Regions from separate parts of the Variovorax sp. 10N432 genome, predicted to be linked through region 3. Evidence: predicted binding sites of a transcription regulator. Region 3 holds the regulator's gene; each other region holds the start of a gene.
What was found. The regulator FNR, encoded in region 3, switches genes on or off when oxygen is low (the NO sensors DNR and NnrR bind a similar motif). The targets are predictions, from matches to a motif close to TTGATNNNNATCAA.
Positions count from the first base shown of each region.

Region 1: a site for FNR is predicted at 2,837-2,850, ahead of AC1DF3_RS32095 (universal stress protein). Genes of this name have one in related genera too.
Region 2: a site for FNR is predicted at 2,139-2,152, ahead of AC1DF3_RS19985 (DUF2189 domain-containing protein). Genes of this name have one in related genera too.
Region 4: a site for FNR is predicted at 1,895-1,908, ahead of AC1DF3_RS32175 (universal stress protein). Genes of this name have one in related genera too.

Region 1 covers NZ_JBFTHX010000047.1:15,288-20,503, reverse strand. The annotation lists gene AC1DF3_RS32115 (DUF6691 family protein) at 1-10, shown strand, start outside; gene AC1DF3_RS32110 (universal stress protein) at 165-677, shown strand; gene AC1DF3_RS32105 (bifunctional aminoglycoside phosphotransferase/ATP-binding protein) at 724-2,241, shown strand; gene AC1DF3_RS32100 (universal stress protein) at 2,250-2,774, opposite strand; gene AC1DF3_RS32095 (universal stress protein) at 2,910-3,332, shown strand; gene AC1DF3_RS32090 (hypothetical protein) at 3,801-4,364, opposite strand; gene AC1DF3_RS32085 (hypothetical protein) at 4,383-4,553, opposite strand; gene AC1DF3_RS32080 (DUF1488 family protein) at 4,626-4,916, shown strand; gene AC1DF3_RS32075 (cytochrome C) at 4,984-5,216, shown strand, end outside.
Region 2 covers NZ_JBFTHX010000017.1:5,474-10,689, reverse strand. The annotation lists gene AC1DF3_RS20000 (bile acid:sodium symporter family protein) at 1-198, shown strand, start outside; gene AC1DF3_RS19995 (methyltransferase) at 200-1,219, opposite strand; gene AC1DF3_RS19990 (gamma-glutamylcyclotransferase) at 1,209-1,958, opposite strand; gene AC1DF3_RS19985 (DUF2189 domain-containing protein) at 2,238-3,026, shown strand; gene AC1DF3_RS19980 (FadR/GntR family transcriptional regulator) at 3,036-3,782, opposite strand; gene AC1DF3_RS19975 (IlvD/Edd family dehydratase) at 3,918-5,216, opposite strand, start outside.
Region 3 covers NZ_JBFTHX010000002.1:99,136-104,351, forward strand. The annotation lists gene ccoP (cytochrome-c oxidase, cbb3-type subunit III) at 1-679, shown strand, start outside; gene ccoG (cytochrome c oxidase accessory protein CcoG) at 714-2,150, shown strand; gene AC1DF3_RS02720 (FixH family protein) at 2,176-2,460, shown strand; gene AC1DF3_RS02725 (hypothetical protein) at 2,463-2,708, shown strand; gene fnr (fumarate/nitrate reduction transcriptional regulator Fnr) at 2,689-3,405, opposite strand; gene hemN (oxygen-independent coproporphyrinogen III oxidase) at 3,530-4,945, shown strand; gene AC1DF3_RS02740 (sulfite exporter TauE/SafE family protein) at 4,965-5,216, shown strand, end outside.
Region 4 covers NZ_JBFTHX010000047.1:29,766-34,981, reverse strand. The annotation lists gene AC1DF3_RS32190 (TraR/DksA family transcriptional regulator) at 1-98, opposite strand, end outside; gene AC1DF3_RS32185 (zinc-dependent alcohol dehydrogenase family protein) at 95-1,129, opposite strand; gene AC1DF3_RS32180 (BON domain-containing protein) at 1,144-1,803, opposite strand; gene AC1DF3_RS32175 (universal stress protein) at 1,968-2,810, shown strand; gene AC1DF3_RS32170 (trypsin-like peptidase domain-containing protein) at 2,819-4,261, opposite strand; gene AC1DF3_RS32165 (flavodoxin family protein) at 4,265-4,792, opposite strand; gene AC1DF3_RS32160 (universal stress protein) at 4,996-5,216, shown strand, end outside.

The DNA.
Region 1 (5,216 bases), on a different contig from region 3:
AACCGCCTGAGCCTGAGCGGGCTTGGCGCCTATTGGATCTTCAGGATCCGGCTTGCGGAGCCTTCGCGCTTGTCATGTCGATCACGAACTTGCGCTGCATCAACTCGCGGGTGCGCAGCGCGCCAATACTCCGAGGCCTCGATCCACTTTCGAAGGAGGTCCCCATGTACCAGCGAATCCTCGTTCCCATCGATGGCAGTTCGACCTCGAACCACGGCCTCGGCGAAGCGATCCGCATCGCGAAACTGACGCAGGGGCGGATTCGCCTGTTCCACGTGATCGACGATCTTTCGTTCGCGTTGGCGCTCGGCAGCGAACCGCGCCATGCGGACGACCTTCTGAAGCAGCTGCGCAGCGAGGGCTCGCGGATCCTGGGCGAGGCGCAGGCCACCGTCCAGGCCGCCGGGGTCGATGTGGATACTCGCCTCGGCGACAACTTTCCCGGCTCGGTGCAGGACAAGGTCGCGGCCGAGGCCTTGGACTGGGGAGCCGAACTGATCGTGCTCGGCACCCACGGGCGGCGCGGAGCGGCGCGGCTGGTTCTGGGAAGCGGCGCGGAGCGCATCCTTCGGCAGGCGCCCGTGCCCGTCCTGCTGGTCCGCGCACCCGCCGGCAAGGATGCCGCTGCCGAATTGCTGCAAGCGAGCGCGTCCGCGGCCGCGATGGCGGCCGCCTGAAGTGGAATCCTCTCACACCGCCTTCCAGCCCGCGGACCGTACGCTGGTGACCGCGCTCCAGCAACACCTGCAGGCAGAAGCTGGCTTGGCGGTGTCGCTGATTGAAACCCACATCTCCTGGGTGCTGCTGACCGACCGCTTGGCCTACAAGCTGAAGAAGCCGGTGGGCCTGCCGTTTGTCGACTTCCGCACGCTGGCGGCACGCAAGCATTTCTGCGAAGAAGAATTGCGGCTCAACCGCCGGCTTGCGCCCGAGATCTACATCGACGTGACGGCGGTGTGCGGGACGCCCGATGCCCCGCACCTGGGCGCCGGCGAGCCGATCGACTATGTGGTCCGCATGAGGCGCTTTCCGGAGGCTTCCCTGCTGCGCAATCTGCTCCTGGACGGCCGGCTCCGGATCGACCAACTGGCGCGCTTCGCGCAGCGCCTGGCCCAGTTCCACGACCGGGCGGCCGCAGCCGCGCTCTCCTCGGCATTCGGTACACCCGAGCAAGTCCTTCGGACGATGAAGACCGCGCTTGCGGGCCTGTCCGGCGAGCCTGTTGCCGGACCGCTGGCGGCCTTGCGGGCCTGGGTGGAGGCACAGGGAAGCGCGCTATGGACCGCCTGGGCCGAACGGCACTGCAAGCGCTTCGTGCGTGAATGCCACGGCGATCTTCACTTGTCCAACGTGGTGCTCATCGACGACGAGCTGACGGCCTTCGATTGCATCGAGTTCGATCCGGCGCTGCGCTGGATCGACGTCATCAGCGACGTCGCCTTTCTCTCGATGGACTTCAAGGCCCACGGCCGCGAGGACCTCGCGTTCCGCTTGCTCGATGTCTATCTGCAGCACAGCGGAGACTATGCCGCCATCCCGGTGCTGCGGGCCTACGAGGTCTATCGCGCGCTGGTGCGCGCCATGGTGGCGAGGCTTAGGGATCGGGAGTGCGGGGAGCGCGCGACGGCGGCCGGCCCCGACTATCTTGCCTGCGCGGCGGGCCTCGCCGCTCAGGCCGGCCGACCTGCAGCGCGACTGATGATCACGCATGGCCTGTCGGGGTCCGGAAAAACGACTATCGCGACCGAAGTGCTCGCGTTGGCCGGGGCGATACGCATCCGGTCCGACGTCGAGCGCAAGCGGCTCTTCGGCATGCAACCCCTGAGCCGATCCACGGATCAGGGCCATGACATCTACACGCCCGAGGCGACCCGGCGCACCTTCGATCGGCTGTGGGCCTGCGCCAGGACCGCACTGCAGGCCGGCTATCCGGTGATCGTGGATGCCGCGTTCCTGCGCCGGGACGAGAGGCTGGCGTTCCGCGCCCTGGCCAGCGAACTGGGCGTGCCTTTCGCGATCCTCCATTGCGAAGCGACCGCGGCGCAGTTGCGCGAGCGGGTCGCGGCCCGCCAATCCAGCGGGACCGACGCGTCCGAGGCGACCCTGCCGGTGCTGGAGCGGCAACTGGCGACGCACGAGCCGCTCGACGAGGCGGAGCGTGCGACGACGTTCCACGTGATGAGCGACGCGTCGCTGAAGATCGCGCCGCTGGTGGACCGCTGGCTCGCGCTGAAGCGTTGACGGGGCGCCTATTCGAACGACAGCGCCGCGGAGGGCAGATCCACCTTCGTCGACTCGCCCGGGGATTCGGTCTTCGCCTTCGATTCGGCCGGCGCGCGCACCAGCAGCACCGGCACGGTGGCGTAGCGGAGGATGTTCTCGGCGCTGCTTCCCATCACCACCCTGCCGACCCCGCGCCGGCCGTGGGTGCCGAGGACGATCAGGTCGGCGGGCCAGCTGGCGGCCTCGGTCGTGACCTGTTCGTGCACCGACCCCGAGAAGGTGTCGCGCAACGCGATGTCGGCGTCGACGCCCGCGGCCTGCGCCGTGGCCTTGCATTTCTCGAGGAGGGTCCGGCCCTGCTCGCGCAAGGTGTCGAGCCAGTCGCCCGCATAGCCCGCATAGGCATCCATGGCAAGGGCGAAGGACAGTTCATCGATCACGTGCAGCAGCCGCAATTGGCCGTGGGTGAGCTGGGCGATGCGGATCGCTTCGTCGAGCCCGCGCTCCGATGTCGGACTGCCATCGACGGGTACAAGAATTCGTTGATACATGTCAGGCCCTTCTGAAATCCAGTGATGAGGGCCTCAGTATCCGGACATTGCACGTCGGAGATTTGATCTGGCGCAACTCCGCCCGCTCCCTGGCATCGAACATCGGGGACCCCAGAACTTTCTCCGGAGTGCACCATGAAGATTCTTCTTGCCGTCGACGGCAGCGACTACACGAAGCGAATGATTTCCTACCTCGGAGCGCACAGGGACCTGTGGGTGACGGGGCATGCATTCACGGTGCTGCACATCGTCCTGCCCGTCCCGCACCGGGCCGCGGCTTTCGCCGGGCCGGACATCGTGCACGCCTACTACGAGGACGATGCCCGCGTCGTTCTCGAGCCCGTCCGGGCACAGCTGGCCGAGCAGGGGATCGCCGCGGAGGTGGTCCACAAGGTGGGCCACCCGGCGGACGAGATAGCGTCCCATGCGGAAAAGGGCAAGTTCGACCTCCTGGTGATGGGATCGCACGGGGTGGGCGCGTTGAAGAACCTGGTGTTGGGCTCGGTCGCCACCAAGGTGCTGGCGAAATGCACGGTACCGGTACTGCTGGTGCGTTGACATGAAGACGTTCATGTTCATCGCCGCGACTCTGCTGGCGACCTTGATCCTGGTCGCTGCCGGACTGGGGGAGGCGAACCAGGGGCCATCGATCGGATGGGTCGGGGTATCGCAACGATGAGGATTCCGCCGGGCATGTCCGGGGCATCAGGGCAATGACGGCCGGCGGCTATTCGAAGGGCGTTGCCTTCCTCACGACCGACTCGGCCGCTTCCACGCCGCCCGCCTCGTCATCGCGTGACGCGCTCTCGATCGAAGGGTCCGGCAGCTCGTTCGGCCGCTCGATGTCGGTTCGGTCCGGGTCCCAAACAGGCCGGGGGGAGTCGCCTGAAGGTTCTTCGTCAGGGGTGGGGGCGGCGGATCGGCGTGTGCGTCCTGGTCCGGGGGCGGGGCGGGGCTTCGAGTGCTTCTTCATGATCTGCTGCCTTTGGCTCGAGGACGTGGTGGGCTGCTTGACGGGCAGGGCGCTCATTTGCCGGTCGTCCTCGCCGCCGCATCCTTGGCCGCCTGCGCCGCCTGCCGGGTGGCCTCTTCGGCCTTCTGCAGCGCCTCACGCGCTGCGCCGGCGGCCGCCTCGGCTTCTTCCTTGCTGGCGGCCATGGCGCTCTGGACTGCCGCCTCGGCCTTCGCAAGGGCTTCCCTGGTGGCCGCGGACGCCTTCCTGCTTTCTTCTTCGGCCTTGAGCGCGGCTTCCTTGCTGGCATCGAGCGCCCGGCTGGCGGATTCCGATGCCTTCTCCTCGAAGCGGTTCGCCGACTCCGCCGCCTTTTGCGCCGCCCGGCGGATGGCCTCGGCGATCGCCTGGGAGACCTTGCCGGCATTCACCTTGCTCTGTTCAGCCGCAGCCTTGGCTGCGTCGGCGGCCTTCTGTGCGGCGATTTGCGCCTCGCGGGCGGCCTTGCTCGCGGCATCGCGAATCTTCTGTGTCGGCGTCGATGCGGGACTCAGCTGGCCGGGTGCCGTGTAGTCGGCGGCGGTCGCTCCAGCGCTTGCCACGGCAACCAGCATCGCCAAAAGCATCTTCGATGACATGGCATGGTCTCTCGGGTTTCAAAAGCCGCCACTCAGTTGGACGTCGGATTTCATATATTTCCTTTCATCACGGAGTAGCCCTCGTTGCGATGCTGCTGTGGCAACTGTAGGCAGCGGGCCGCGGCGCGGCTTGCGCTGGATCAATTCGGTGTCAACACGCGCCATTTCGAGATTCTTGATCTGACGCAAGGCGCGAGCGTCGTTTCTGGTCCACGCTTCCAGTCTGGCCGCACAGGCGTGAAACGACACAGGAGCCATCCCATGACCAGCGATGCGATCTACTGCTTCGATCGAGCGAGCGTGCTGTTCGCAATCTATCCGGAGGGCAGCGGAGGCCCTCGGGTCGTTGCGGAGATAACCGAAGACGCGCTGCGCGATATCTTCGGCGCCCAGGGAGGGGGCGACAGCCTCGTCGAGGCGTGTCGGGAGCACGCCGACCGGATCGAGGAGTCGGCGATGCAGCACTACCGGCGCGATCCGGAGAAGCCGGTGATGCTCCAGACCGCCGATTTCGAGCTTCCTTGGTCCCTGGCGACCGATGCGGTGCATTGAGCGGGGTCCGCGAGGAACCGCATGGTGCACGTTTCGATCGATGATCTTCCGCAATGAGAGGGACCCCATGGCTGTTCGATCCTTGGCAGTGTGCCTCCTGGCGGTCTCGGCGCTCTCCGGCGTGCCGGCCTCTGCCCAGTCACGCGGAGAACTGCTGTACTCGACGCACTGCGTCGCCTGCCACACCACGCAGGTGCACTGGCGAGATCGGCGGCTGGCGAAGGACTGGAACAGCCTCCAGGCGCAAGTGGCGAACTGGCAAGCCGCAGCCTCGTTGAACTGGAGCGAGGACGACATCGC
Region 2 (5,216 bases), on a different contig from region 3:
GCGCGGGATCGCGTGGTGCTCGCGCTGTCGACCGCGTCGCGCCATCCGGGCATCGCGCTGGCGCTGGCGACCTTCAACTTTCCGCACGAGCCCGGCGTGACGGCGGCGATCCTGCTCTACCTGCTGGTCAACCTGCTGGTGTCGATGGTCTATGTGATCTGGCAGCGCAGGCGCCTCGGCCCGGCGGCGGCCGCCTGAGTCATCTGGAGCCCGCCTCGATGATCCACACCGGTGACGCGGTCTCGATGGCGCGCTCGAGAGCAAACCCCGCGCTCTCCAGCAGTTCGCTGAATTCGGTTTCGGTGCGCTCGCGCGCGGCACCGAACATGGCCATCATGTGCGTATCGACCAGGTACCCCGATGGCCGTCCGAGGGCCGGGTCGGGCTCGATGATCTGCTCCACGATCAGCAGGCGGGCGCCAGGGTTCATGGCGCTGCGGCAGTTGCGCAGGATTCGAATGCAGTCGTCGTCGCTCCAGTTGTGCAAGACCCGGATCAGGAGGTAGATGTCCGCGCCTTCGGGAACGCGATCGAAGAAGCTGCCGCCCCGGACTTCGATCCTTCCGTCCAATCGGGCATCGGGCGGTATGGCCGCCACGACATCGTCGCGGTCGAAGACCATCCCGCGCGGCCCGGGGAACCGTTCGAGTATTTGCCGCAACGCCTCCGCATTGCCGCCGCCGATGTCGACGATCAGCTTCGCACCGGAGAAGTCGTAGCTGACGGCCAGCGTCTGGTGCCTGCGGTCCGGAAAGTTGGCCATGAAGGCATCGAAGATGCGAGCCTCGGCGGGGTGCTCACGAAGATATTGGAAACGGTCCATGCCCCAGGCGGCTTGATTCGGATCGCCACCCGCCAGCGCGGAATCCAGGGCTCCCCATGCCTTCCACGACCCGGGTGCCGTCCAGAACCGGGCGCCATGGTGCAGGCTGTTCGGCTCGTCCGTGCGCAGCAGCATGGAGCGCGGAGAGTGCGCGACGCTGCCGTCCGCGCCGACGCGAAAGACGCCGAATGCCGCAAGGGCCCGCAGGACCCGGAGCAGTGGCGTCGGAAGAACCGAACAGGCCGTGGCCAAATCGCTCACGTGGCGGCTGCCGTCCCTCGGAATCTTGTCGGCGAGCGCGAGGTCGGCGACCAGCCGGAGCATCCGGGACACCTGGAATCCTCGAATGAGAAGATCCAGCGCTTCTCGATCGCTCTCGGTTCCATCATGGGTCATGGCGGGCCTGCGCAGTGTGTTGGGCGCTCTCCGCGAGTCGTCGTGCGACGATCTGCTGCAAGCGCCAGAGATTGGCGTCCCTGATGTCAAGGCGCTCCAGCTGGTCGATGGTCTGCAAGAGGTAGTCGGCACCCGATCCCCAGTGTCCCGCCGCCTTGCACAGGATGTCCGCGATTTGTTCGTGCGTCAGGCCGCCCACGAAGTTCGGCCCATTGCGATCGGCGGCGAAAACGATGGCGCGCACGTCGATGCCGCTCGCCTTGGCGCTCACCCATCGCGGTGGAGTGTTCGGTGGCTTGACGGTCATTTCCCGTCGCCAAAGCTTGCGCAGGCTGGACCTGACCGAGGGCGCATCGATGCGCAGCAGTGCACCACGGCAGCTTCCTCCGGGCGTGAGCGACATCATCAAGCCCGGCTGGTCGGGGGTACCTCGAAAGCGAGTGAGCCGGATGCAGAACGATCGATGCCAGCCGGGCAGAACCGCGGCCACCTGCTCTGCGACATCGAAGGCCGGATTCCATAGCAGGGACCCGTACCCGAAGACCCAGACACCTTCGCCACGCCACGGGCCGCTTGCAAGAAAATCCTCCAGCGAGGCCTCGTAGTCGGCATCGCTGTGGACCACCATGCCCGGGGGCGGCCCGCAGTCCGCGACTTCGCGAGCGATTCGAGAGACCAACTCCGGGGTCAGACGGAGAGGCCTGAGCCGCCCGCCATCGGCCCCACGAAGGGAAGTCATTGGATGCTCCTGTTGGGGCAGTTGCCGCGCGATTCGGTGCCGCGCGCGGGAGGGCCGGAAGTCTTCGCTGCGCCACCTGAGCCCTGTGGATGCGATTGGGCTCCTTATCGGCTGTTGGCGCAATCCTCGCCGCAGTACAGCCAGCCCGGCATCGGCGCGTGGCACCGTGGCGCCTGAACCTTGATCGACGTCAAGCCGCCGGCGCTGGGCGCGACTATGCTGGCGGCAGCGCTGGCGCCGTGAGGTCTCCAGCGCGGGCTTCACGAAGGAGTGTGCGCCATGGAACACCCGCTCGGCAGTGAGTCTCTTGCGCCGTCAACGGCGGCGCCCACCGTGCGCCGGGTCGGCGCGCTGCGGCCCTTCGCCTGGCTGCGCTCGGGGGCACGCGATCTGGCGTTCCTGCCGGGCTTGAGCCTCGGCATCGGCGTGCTGGTCGCAGTCGCGGGCCTGGCCCTGACCGCCGCGACCTGGGAGGCCACCTACCTGGCGCCGACGCTGCTCGGCGGCTTCTTGCTGGTGGCCCCCCTGGTCGCCATCCCCCTGTACGCACTGTCGCGCCAGCGGGAGCAGTCCGCCGCGCCCGACTCCGGATCGGCGCTTGGCGCCTGGCTCGGCAACGCCGGCTCGATCGCGCTGTTCGGGCTGCTGCTCACGCTGGCCTACTTCGCCTGGGAGCGCCTGGCAGCGATCGTCTTCGCACTGTTCTTCACCGAGCAGCTGCAGCACGCGCCGCAGCTGCCTGCGGCGCTGCTGCTGTCGGGCCAGTCGGTCGAACTCGTGGCGGCCTTCTTCGCGCTCGGCGCCGCTGTGGCCGCGATGGTGTTCGCGCTGGGCGTCGTCAGCGCGCCGCTGCTGGTGGACCGCCCCGTGGACGTGATCACCGCGGTGCTGACCAGCCTGCGCTGCTGCGCCCGCAATCCGCTCGCCATGGTGCTGTGGGCCGCGTTGATCGTCCTGCTGACGGCCCTCGGTTTTGCGACGCTCATGCTCGGGCTCATCGTCATCTTCCCGTGGCTGGCACACGCGAGCTGGCACGCCTACCGCGACATGGTGGACGGCGGCCGCTAGCGACCGGACTCACACCGGATCGAGGTCGGAATCCAAGATGCGCGAGATGTCCTCGCGCGTCTCTTCCAGCTGAACCAGCGTCGCCTGGCGCGCTCCCAACGGGTCCCGGTTGAGCAGGGCCGTGAGGATCGCCTTGTGCCGGGGCAGCGAAAGGGCGTGGGTGTCCGGCAGCTGGCTGCTGAGCTTGATCGACTCGCGCAGCGCCAGCGACAGCATGTTGCCGATGTAGGCCAGCAGGTCGTTGTTCGTGGCCTCGGCGATGTGGCGGTGGAAAGCGAGGTCGGGCTCCAGGAGTTCCTCCGGCGTCGTCGCGCGCTCCATGCCCTGGTACGCCTCCGCGATGGCCTTGAGCGAGTCCGGGCTCGCCACCTTGGCAGCCAGCGCCGCCGCCGCCGGTTCGAAGATGCGCCGCACCGTCAACAGCGTTTCGACGAATTCGGGTTGCGGCTTGGTCTGGATCATCCAGTACAGCACGTCGGGATCGAGCAGGTGCCAATTGCTGCGGGCACAGACGATGGCGCCGGCGCGCTGCTTCGAGACCACCAGGCCCTTGGCGACCAGCACCCGGGTCGCCTCGCGCAGCACCGGCCGGCTCACGTCGTAGGCCGCGCACAGGGAGGCTTCCAGGGGCAGCCTCTCCCCGGGCTTGTACTCGCCGGAAACGATCCGCAGGCCCAGGTCCCGCACGATCTGCGAGTGCATGCTCTTGCGATCGGGCGGCTGGCGATAGCCCGGGTCTCGGTGCGAGGCTTTCATCTGCGAGGAAGTCCCATGGGAGGTTGCGGTCTGCACGAGATTGTCACATCCCGTCCGCGACGGCGAAGCTCGAGCATCATGCTTGTCTCCAGTGTTCGGGTCTTGTGCGCCGGGTCCCGCGGGGCCCCGGCAGGTTCAGTGGGAATGGCGCGGCACGCCGGCGCCGCGACGGCCCACGAGAAAATCGAAATCGCAGCCGTCGTCTGCCTGCATGACGTGCTCGACGTAGAGCTTCCGGTAGCCCGAGCCGTCGGCCGGGTCGGCCTGCTGCGCGGCGGCCCAGGTCGCGAGCCGGTCGGCGAGCTCGGCGTCGCTCACCTCGAGGTGCAGCCGGCCGGTGTCGGCATCGAGCTCGATCCAGTCGCCCTCGCGGACCACGGCCAGCGGGCCGCCGGCGCGGGCTTCGGGGGCGACATGCAGCACCACCGTGCCGTAGGCGGTGCCACTCATGCGCGCATCGGAGATGCGGACCATGTCGGTCACGCCCTGCGCCAGCAGCTTCGGCGGCAAGCCCATGTTGCCGACCTCGGCCATGCCCGGGTAGCCGCGCGGGCCGCAGTTCTTGAGCACCAGGATCGAGTCGGCGGTCACGTCGAGGTCGGGATCGGCGATCCGCGCCTTGTAGTCGTCGAGGTTCTCGAAGACCACCGCGCGGCCCCGGTGCCGCAGCAGGCGCGCGGTGGCGGCCGAGGGCTTGAGCACCGCGCCGCGTGGCGCGAGGTTGCCGCGCAGGACGCGGATGCTGCCGTCGGCGACCAGCGGCGTGTCCCAGTCTCGGATGACCTCGGGGTTGTAGGAGGGGGCGTCCTTGACGTTGTCCCAGAGCGACTGTCCGTTGGCGGTGAGCGCATCGGGATGCGGCAGGCGGCCGGCCTCGCCCAGGCGGCGCAGCACGGCCGGCAGGCCGCCCGCATAGTAGAAGTCCTCCATCAGGAAGCGGCCCGAAGGCATCAGGTCCACCAGCGTGGGCGTGCCCTGGCCGATGGCCGTCCAGTCGTCGAGCGCGAGTTCGACGCCGATGCGCCCGGCGATCGCCTTCAGGTGGATCACGGCGTTGGTCGAGCCGCCGATCGCGGCGTTGGTGCGGATCGCGTTCTCGAACGCCTGGCGTGTCAGCAGCTTCGACAGCCGCAGGTCCTCGCGCACCATCTCGACGATCCGGATGCCGCTCATGTGGGCCAGCACGTAGCGCCTGGAATCGACCGCCGGGATCGCCGCGTTGTGCGGCAGCGTGACGCCCAGCGCCTCGGCCATGCAGGCCATGGTCGAGGCCGTGCCCATGGTGTTGCAGGTGCCGGCCGAACGCGACATGCCGGCCTCGGCCGACATGAACTCGTGCAGGGTGATGGTCCCGGCCTTGACTTGTTCGGAGAGTTGCCAGACCACCGTGCCCGAGCCGATGTCCCGGCCCTGGTGCTTGCCGTTGAGCATCGG
Region 3 (5,216 bases):
AGGGCTGGGCAGCTACCGCGGCACCCTGGCCTGGAGCACCCAGGGCGAGTACGAGAAGGCGGTGGAGAAGGCCAACGCCGAGCTGGCCCCGGTGTACGCCGCCTACACCGCGCAGCCGGTCGAGAAGCTCGCCTCCGACGGCGGCGCCATGGCCGTCGGCGAGCGCCTGTTCCTGAACAACTGCGCCCAGTGTCACGGCTCGGATGCGCGCGGCAGCAAGGGCTTCCCGAACCTCACCGATGGCGACTGGCTGCATGGCGGCACGCCCGAGAAGATCCACGAGACCATCGCGCTCGGCCGCATCGGCACGATGCCGCCGATGGCCGAGGCGGTCGGATCGGCCGAGGACGTCAAGAACCTCGCCAACTACGTGCTGAGCCTGTCTGACAGCCCGCACGATTCGGTGCGCGCCGGACTCGGCAAGAGCAAGTTCACGGCGTGCGCGGCCTGCCACGGCATCGGCGGCGTCGGCAACCCGGCGGTGGGCGCGCCGAACCTGGCCGACAAGATCTGGCTGCACGGCTATGGCCAGGAAGCGATCATCGCGATGATCAACGGCGGCAAGACCAACCAGATGCCGGCGCAGCAGGGCCGCCTGACCGAGGCGCAGATCCACGTGCTGACCGCCTATGTCTGGGGCCTGTCGAACAACAAGGCGGCCACCGTCGCGGGGCAATGAGGCTGCCGCCCGAGTCTTGTCCATGAGCGTTTCCATGACCGAGCAGACGACGCCACAGCAGCCGCGCACCGTGATCCCGATCGCGGCGGCCGAGGAGGACGTCGGGCTCTACGCGGCCCACAAGAAGATCTATCCGCGCAGCGTCAGCGGCTATTTCGCCCGCTGGCGCTGGGCCCTGGTGTTCGCGACGCAGGGGGTCTTCTACGGCCTGCCCTGGCTCGAGTGGGGCCAGCGCCAGGCGGTGCTGTTCGACCTCGGCGCGCGGCGCTTCTTCCTGTTCGGGCTGGTGCTCTATCCGCAGGACCTGATCTACCTGACCGGGCTGCTGGTGGTCTCGGCGCTGTCGCTGTTCCTGTTCACTGCCGTGGCGGGGCGCCTGTGGTGCGGCTACGCCTGCCCGCAGACGGTCTACACCGAGATCTTCATGTGGGTCGAGGAGAAGATCGAGGGCAGCCGCATCGCGCGCATGCGGCTCGACAGCGGCGATTTCTCGGCCGAGAAGCTGGTCAAGAAGTGGTTCAAGCACGTGGTCTGGATATCGATCGGCCTGTGGACCGGCTTCACCTTCGTCGGCTACTTCACGCCGATCCGCGAACTGGCCATGGAATTCCTGCAGACCCGGATGGGCTCCTGGGAAGTCTTCTGGGTGCTGTTCTACGGCTTCGCCACCTACGGCAACGCTGGCTTCATGCGCGAGCAGGTGTGCAAGTACATGTGCCCCTATGCGCGCTTCCAGAGCGCGATGTTCGACCGCGACACGCTCATCGTGAGCTACGACACGGCACGCGGCGAACCGCGTGGCGTGCCGGCCAAGGGTCGGGCGGCCGCTGCCGCATCGGAGTTCGGCCATTGCATCGACTGCAAGCTGTGCGTCCAGGTCTGCCCGACCGGCATCGACATCCGCCAGGGGCTGCAGTACGAATGCATCGGCTGCGGCCTGTGCGTCGATGCCTGCAACATCGTGATGGACAAGATGTCGACCCCGCGCGGCCTGATCCGCTACGCCACGCAGAACAGCATGGCCGGGCGCTGGACGCCGCGCCAGGTGCTGCGCCGCGTTCTGCGGCCGCGGGTGCTGGTCTACACCGCGGTGCTCGGCGCGCTGTGCATCGGCCTGCTGGCGAGCCTGGTGACGCGCACGCCGCTGAAGGTCGACGTGGTGCGCGACCGCGCCTCGCTGGCCCGCATCGTCGAGGGCGGCCAGCTCGAGAACGTCTACCGCCTGCAGATCATGAACGCCACCGAGCAGGTGCAGCGCTACCGGATCGAAGCCAGCGGCCTCGAGGGTCTGCACGTGTCCTCGGAGCCGGTGGTCGAGGTCGCGCCGGCGCAGTCGCGCTGGGTGGCGGTGCGGCTGCAGCTGCCCTACGGTGCGGCGACGGCCGGTTCCCACAAGGTGTATTTCGACGTTCGAGCGGAGGGCGGCCAGGGCAGCGTGTCCGAGAAGGCCGTGTTCCTGGTCCCGCGATGAAATCCAGGCCCCAAGGAGGCAGAAGATGACCGACAAGAGCAGCCATGACGAAGCGACGCGTCCCTGTCCACCCTGGTGGCGCTTCGGGCTGGTGTGGATGGTGATCGGCGGGCCGGGCCTGGTGGTGATCGCGAGTTTCGCCACCTTGTGGCTGGCCCTGCGCACGCCCGACCCGGTGGTCGACGAGGACTACTACCGCAAGGGCGTGGAGATCAACCGCACGCTGGCCGACAAGAAGCTCATGCCGGCGGTGGCCGGGCGCAACCACGCGGCCACCCCGAGCGCCGACGTGCCGTCGCCGAGGCGCTGAACATGCAGGCGCAACGCTGGATGTGGATACTCTGGCCGGCATTCCTGCTGGCCTGCGCGCTCGAGGTGCTGGTGTTCGCACTGGTCGATCCGGGCGACCTCAACTGGCGCGGCGAGGCGTTGGGCGCCTCTCGCCAGGCGGTCTACACGGCCGGGTTCTTTGCCTTCTGGCTGCTGGCCACGGCGGCGGGCGCCTTGACGCTGCTGCTGGCCCGGCCGGCGGCCGAGCTCAACAGCCCGGCGGATTGACGATGCGGCGCAGCGCCTCGGGATCGAGGATGCGCACGTTGCGCTGCTCGACCTCGACCATGCCGTCGGCCGCGAACTTCGACATCGTCCGGCTCACGGTCTCGAGCTTGAGGCCGAGGTAGCTGCCGATTTCCTCGCGCGTCATGCGCAGCACCAGCTCGGAGCGCGAGAAGCCGCGCGCATGCAGCCGCTGCACCAGGTTCAGCAGGAAGGCCGCCAGCCGCTCCTCGGCCCGCATGCTGCCGAGCAGCAGCATCACGCCATGCTCGCGGACGATCTCGCGGCTCATGATCTGGTGCACGTGGCGCTGCAGCGCCGTCACCTCGCGCGACAGTTCCTCGATGCGCTCGAAGGGCATCACGCAGACCTCGGAGTCTTCGAGGGCGACGGCGTCGCAGGTGTGCTGGTCGTTGACGATGCCGTCGAGGCCGATGATCTCGCCGGCCATCTGGAAGCCCGTGACCTGGTCGCGCCCGTCCTCGCTGGTGACCCGGGTCTTGAAGACCCCGGTGCGGATCGCATAGAGCGAGGTGAAGGGCTCACCATTGCGAAACAGCGTCTCGCGCCGCTTGATCTTGCGCCGCGTGGCGACCAGGTCGTCGAGGCGCTGCAGCTCCCCGGGCGCCAGTCCGACCGGCATGCACAGCTCGCGCAGGTTGCAGTTGGAACAGGCGACCTTGATATTTTCGGGCTTCATTGATGCAGTCGGGGTCATGCGGGGATTGTCCGTGGGGGGGTGGGCCGGATGCTTGATGCAGGTCAAGGTTTGCGGATCGCGACGGCGGCATAGTGACACACCGAAGCCCATGCCTGCGTCCGCGATGCCTCCCGTCTCCGCTCCAGCCCTCACGCCGCCCATCGTGGTGCCCGCGCCGTCCGTGCTGCAGCGGTTCGACTGCGCCGGGCCGCGCTACACCTCCTACCCGACCGCGGACCGCTTCGTCGACGCCTTCACGGCCGAGGACTATGCCCAGACGCTCGAACAGCGCGGCAGCACCGGCGCCAGCGCGCGGGCGCTGTCGCTCTACGTGCATATCCCGTTCTGCGAATCGCTCTGCTACTACTGCGCCTGCAACAAGATCGTGACCCGCCACAAGAGCAAGGGGCGCGAGTACCTGGACTACCTGGCGCGCGAGATCGCTCTGCAGGTCGAGCGGCTCGGCCGCGGCGCCGTGGTCCGCCAGCTGCATCTCGGCGGCGGCACGCCGACCTTTCTCGACGATGCCGGCCTGCGGACGCTGATGGGCATGCTGCGCGAGGCCTTCACCTTGTCGCCGGACGGCGAGCATTCGATCGAGATCGACCCGCGCACCGTCGACCGCGAACGCCTGGTGACCCTGGCCGCGCTGGGCTTCAACCGGCTGAGCTTCGGCGTCCAGGATTTCGACCCCGACGTGCAGAAGGCGGTGCACCGGATCCAGCCGGCCGGGCAGGTGTTCGACCTGATGGCGACGGCCCGCGGGCTGGGCTTCGATTCGGTCAACGTCGACCTGATCTACGGGCTGCCGCGCCAGAGCGCGGCCTCCTTCGACCGCACGCTGGCCCAGGTCTGCGCGCTGCGGCCCGACCGCATCGCGCTCTATGCCTATGCCCACCTGCCCGAGCGCTTCAAGGCCCAGCGCCGCATCGCGACCGAGGCGTTGCCCGATGCGGCGGCCAAGGTCGAGATGCTGTCGCGCTCTATCGCCGCGTTCACCGAGGCCGGCTACGTCTACATCGGCATGGACCATTTCGCGCTGCCCGGCGACGCGCTGGCGGTGGCCAAGCGGCAGGGCCGGCTGCACCGCAACTTCCAGGGCTACAGCACCCAGCCGGACTGCGACCTGGTGGCGCTGGGCGTGTCGGCGATCGGCCGGGTCGGCGCCACCTACAGCCAGAACGCCAAGACGCTCGAGGAGTACTACGACCTGCTCGACCAGGGCCGGCTGCCGGTGGTGCGCGGCCTGGCGCTGACCCGCGACGACGTGCTGCGGCGCACCGTGATCATGGCGATCATGTGCCAGGGCCGGGTCGATTTCGAGACCATCGGCTCGGCCCACCTGGTCGATTTCGAGCGCTGCTTCGCGGCCGAGCTCGAAGCGCTGGCGCCGCTCGAGGCGCAGGGCCTGGTGGTGGTCGGCGATCGCCACCTCGAGGTCACGCCGCTGGGCTGGTTCTTCGTCCGCGCCATCGCCATGGTGTTCGACCGCTACCTGCAGGCTGACCGCAACCGCACGCGCTTCTCGCGCATCGTGTGATGAGCCCGCACGCTCCCCCATGCAGTCCGCCCTGCTCGCCACCGCATTCGTGATGGGGCTGGCCGGCGGGCCGCACTGCGTCGCGATGTGCGGCGCGGCCTGCGCCGGCGTGATCCGCATCGTGCGGGCACCGGCGGGCGGCGTCGCCGCGCTGCAGTCCCCGGGCCGCTCGCTGCCGGCGGGCGCCTTGTTCCACGTGGGCCGGGTGGCCGGCTATGCGGCCGCCGGGGCGGTGGCGGCCGCCGCTGCCCAGGGCCTGGCGCTGGCGGGC
Region 4 (5,216 bases), on a different contig from region 3:
GGCGCGCCGGCCGCCGCGAGCTCGTTCAGCACCTCGCGCTTTCGCGCCTCGAGTCGCCGGGCGAGATCTTCGAGGTCTGAGGGATTGAGGTGTTTCATGGGCTTCGGTCCTTCGGTTGATTCGATCGATGCGCCGGCGCCGGCGGCACGAGCACCGCCGCACCCTGGAGGCGGCCCGCCCGCAGGTCCGCGATCGCCTCGTTCGCCCGGTCCAGCGCATAGGTCGTGATGTGGACCTTCGGCGGATCCGCCCGCACGACCTGGAGGAACTCGCGCGCATCGGCGCGCGTGAGGTTGGCCACCGAGACGAGCTGGCGCTCTTCCCACAGCAGCCGGTACGGGAAGGCGGGGATGTCCGTCATGTGGATGCCGCCGCAGACCACCCGGCCCCCTTTTCGTACCGCTTTCAAGGCCAACGGCACCAGCTCGCCCGCGGGCGCGAAGATGATCGCGGCGTCCAGCGCGCGCGGTGGCTGCGCGTCCGCACTACCGGCCCATGCGGCGCCGAGGCTGAGCGCGAAGGCCTGGCTCGCCGCATCGCCGGCGCGCGTGAAGGCGTGGACCGTCCGGCCCTGGGCCACCGCGACCTGGGTGACCAGGTGCGCGGCGGCGCCGAAACCGTAGATGCCCAACTGGCGGGCGTCGTCGCCGGCGGCCTTCAGGCTGCGCCAGCCGATCAGGCCGGCGCAGAGCAGGGGCGCGATCCGGGCCGGCTCCTGGGCCAGGTCAGCCAGCGGCAGGCAGAAATCGGCCTCGGCCAGCACGTGGGTCGCGAAGCCGCCGTCGCGGTGATAACCCGTGAAGCGCGGCGTGTCGCACAGGTTCTCGCGACCGGCGCCGCAGAAGGCGCAGTGGCCGCAGCTGTGGCCGAGCCAGGGGACGCCGACATGGTCTCCGACGGCCAGCGACCGGACGCCCGCACCCAGCGCATCGACCTCGCCGACGATTTCATGGCCAGGGACGATGGGCAGCACGGAGAGCGGCAGGTCGCCGTCGATCACGTGCAGGTCGGTGCGGCAGACGGCGCAGGCCAGCACGCGAAGTCGAACCTCGCCGGAGGCGGGCTCGGGCACCGGGCGCTGCGTCATCTGCAGCGGCTGCTTCGGCCCATGAAGAACCATCGCCTGCATCATGGCGTGTGCGATCAGGCCTCGACGAGAAGATTGTTCACGACCTTCGCCACGCCCGGCGCCGACCACGCGGCCCCTTGCGCGGCCCTGCGTTCCGCCCACGACTTGACCGTACCCCGCAGCGTGACCTGGGCGCCGTCGACCAGGATCTGGATGTGCCTGGCTTCGCGATCGGCCTGTCGCTTCAGCGCATCGCTGATCTTCCGCTCGACGTCGACCGCCGTGAACCGGCCCTTGACCTCGACCATGTTGGTGACGCCCCTGACGCCCATCAGATGGCGCACGGCGACCTCGGCCGCCCGGCGCTGGTACGCCCATTCCACGCCGCCGCTCAGCGTGATCCAGCCGCCCTCCACCATCGGGTGGACCGCATCGTCCGGCACGAGCACGTTCCATTCGAGGGCGTTCTCCGCCGCCTTGGCGATGTCGGCGTCGGTGCGTTCGCTGGCGGCCGGAAGCCGGACCGACATCTCGACGGCCAGCGCCTTGACGCCCTTGACCCGCTGCACGGCCCGCTCGATGGCATGCTTCTGCGAATGGCTGGACGCATGCCCGCTCAGCGTGACGACGGCATCCTTGACGACCACGCCGATGTCGGTGGCATTCATCGTGATCGCAGGATCGAAGTTCAGCTCGGCGACGATATCGCTTCGCAGCATGGCATCGGACTTCATGAAGACTCCTTCGTCGATGGACGCTTCACTGTAGGGAATGCGGGCCCCTGGGGACTTGCGCTGGATCAAGTGCCAGTCCGGCGCGGCGCCCTTGATGGAAATCAAGGTGTCCGGTCGCGGCACGCCCGAAGATCGCCATTCGTCTCCATTCGCCTGGAACCGTCATGAAACTCGGAACGATCCTGGTCCATCTTGACTATTCGGAGCACTGTGCCGCTCGTGTGGGTATCGCTGCGACCCTGGCCAGGCAGCACGGCAGCCATCTGATCGGCCTGGTGCCCACCGGTCTCTACGACGGCGTCATTCCCGCCGAGGCCATTGCGGGAAAGGACACCGATTTCATCGCCGCGTCGGCCGACTTCCTGCGGGTGCGCGCCGAAGGCATCGCCCACACCTTCAGGAAGCTGATCGAGGGTGCGCCGTCGATATCGTCCGAGGTTCGCCTGGTGGATCAACCCTCGGTCGATGCGGTCGTCCTGCACGGACGCACCAGCGACCTGGTCGTCGTCGGCCAGTCCCAGCCTGGCGACACGGACACGACGACGGCCCGCGACCTGCCGGAGCAGGTCGTCCTGCATGCGGGCCGCCCGGTGCTGGTGCTGCCTCGCGCGAAGTGCGCTCGCGAACTCGGCAAGAACGTGCTGGTGGCGTGGGACGGCAGCCGCGAGGCCGCCATCGCATTGCGCGATGCGCTGCCGCTGCTCTCGAAGGCCGCCAGCGTTGCGCTGGTGTCGTGGCGCGCAGGCGCCGCGCCGGTCGACGACAGCGACCTGCGGATCCCTCAGATCCTTGCCTGGCTCCGGCGACACGGCATCGAGGCGAAGGCCGTCCAGCATGTGGCTTCCGAGGGACTCGCCGATGCGCTGCTGTCGCATGCCGCGCAGAAGCAAGCGGGATTGGTCGTGATGGGCGGCTACGGCCACACCCGCATCCGCGAGCTGGTGCTGGGCAGTGTGACGCGAGGGGTCTTCGAGCGCATGGATGTGCCGATCCTGATGGCGCATTGAATGCCGCGCTATGGCATGGCCGGTGCCACAGGCAGTTGAACCGCCACATAGGCCAGCCGCCGATCGCGCATGACGAGCAGGGCGAGGGTCTGGCCGGGCGGTGTGTTCGACAGGGTGCGGCTGAAGTCCGCGACGCGGTTCATCGGCGCGTCGTTGACCGCCACGATGAGGTCGCCCGCACGAATGCCCTCGCTGCGTGCCAGCCCGGCGGCGTCGCGCACCATCAGGCCGCCCTCGACGCCCAGCTGGCGGTATTGCGCGGGGCTCAGTTCGCCCAAGGTCAGCCCGACGCCGTCACCCCAATCCGGCGCGAGCCCGGAGGGCAGCGCGGTTCTTTGCGCTCGATGCTGGGCGAGCGTCACCGAAATCGTCTGCCTGGCGCCATGCCGCCAGACGTCGAGATCGACCCGGCTGCCGGGGCGGTCCTTGGCGACCCGCTGCAACAGATCGGTGAAGTGCCCGATGGCCACGCCGTCGTACGCCGTGACGACATCGCCTCGGCGCAGGCCGGCGCGGGCGGCGGGACCGGCGCCGTCGATCCGCACCACCAGCGCTCCGAACGGTTTCCCGGCAAGGCCGAAGGAACGCGCCAGCGCCGGCGTGACTTCCTGGAATTCGGCGCCCATCTCCGCCCGCCGGACTTCCCCGTTTGCCCGCAGCTGCTTGGCGACCTCGGCCGCCAGGTTGATCGGCACCGCGAAGGACAAGCCCATGTAGCCGCCGCTGCCGCTGTAGATCAACGAGTTGATGGCGACCACTTCGCCGCGGCTGTTGAAGAGCGGACTGCCCGAACTGCCGGGATTGATGGCCACGTCCGTCTGGATGAAAGGGATTTCCCCGGCGCCGCCGATGAGGCGGTTCACGGCGCTCACCACGCCGGCTGTCACGCTGCCCTGGAAACCGAAGGGCGCTCCGATCGCCGCGACCCAGTCGCCGGGCGCGAGTCGCGAGGAGTCCCCGAGGGCTGCCGGCGTCAGGCCGGTCGCTTCGATGACCAGCAAGCCGACGTCCGAACGCGGGTCGGTGCCGAGCACCCGGGCCTGGAAGCGCCTTCCGTCGTCGAGCCGCACCTGGGCTTCGTCGACGCCGGCGATCACGTGGGCGCTGGTCAGGATCACGCCGTCGCTGCTGAGGATGACGCCGGACGCGAGATCGCGAATCTGGCTGATGCGCGCGCTCGTGGGAAGCGGCCAGGCGAGCCTGTCGGCGAAGTCGCTCTCCGGAGCGAACTCGAGCTCGCCGTCTCCGGGGCTTTCATCGCGCCCGATCCGGAGCGTGCTGATCTCGACGACGCTGGCGCTGCGGCTCGCCACGAGGGACGAGAACGAAGGGGTCGAGCGCCAACGCAGCGCGATCGGTCCGGTCGTCATCGCCGGATCGGAGCTGCAGGCACCCAGCAGGCAGGTGAGACCCACCGCGGCCGCGCCCCATCCGATGGGAGCGGGCTTCACGCTTCAGACCGCCTGCGGCGACAAGGTCGCAGGACGCACCACCGACTTCGAGTCCTTCGCCGCCCTGACTGCCGTACCGAAGGCCTCCAGCCGGGCGGCGTAGCTGCCGTCATCGACCTCGCGCTGGGTGAAGCTGGCGCTCAGCAGAGGCGCCTTGCCGACCCGCTGGGCGATCTCGGCGGCGGCGTTGGGCGCGCCCTGGCCTCCCATGACCGATATCACGGCCATATCGGGCATGTGATCCCGCCGCTTGGCCACGAAGCTGCGCATCGGCCCGGCCAGTTGCAGCGCCCAGATGGGCGACACCAGCACCACCGCGTCGAAGTCGCGCGGCAGCGGGCCGTCGTAGCCGATGTCCGGCCGGAGCTTGAACAGCGATTCGACCACGCAGCGCAGGCTGCCGAGCACGCCTCGGCGAGGCCGCGCGTCCACGATCTCCGCCATGGGCCAGCCTTGCTGGCGGCACAAGAGCTCGGCCACCCGGCGCGATGTGCCGGTGTAGGAATAGAAAACCACGAGGACTTTGCTCATCGACCTCTCCGCTTGGTACATCGAGCCACCAATATAGAAACAGCGAGTCGCCGCGGACTTGCGCTGAATCAAGGCGGATGGAAGACGGACGCAAGGAAAAGTCGCTTCGCGCCGTCGGCGCCTGGTTTGACGCCGCGCAAGGGCGGCCGGGCTCGCGCGCGATAACTTGGGTCATTCGTTCACCGCCGTCCACGGAGCGCCTCATGCAGACACCCAAGTCCATCCTTCTTCATCTCGACAGTTCGCCGCGCACCGCGGAGCGCGTCGAGCTCGCGCGTCAGGTCGCCGAGGCCTTCGAGGCCGATGTGACCGCCCAGCCGTGCACCCTGTCGGCACTGCTGCGCTATCCCTATGCACTGGAAGCCGCGGCCGAGGCGGTGGCGATCATGCAGTCGCTCGATCGGGATTCGCGCGACAAGGCGCA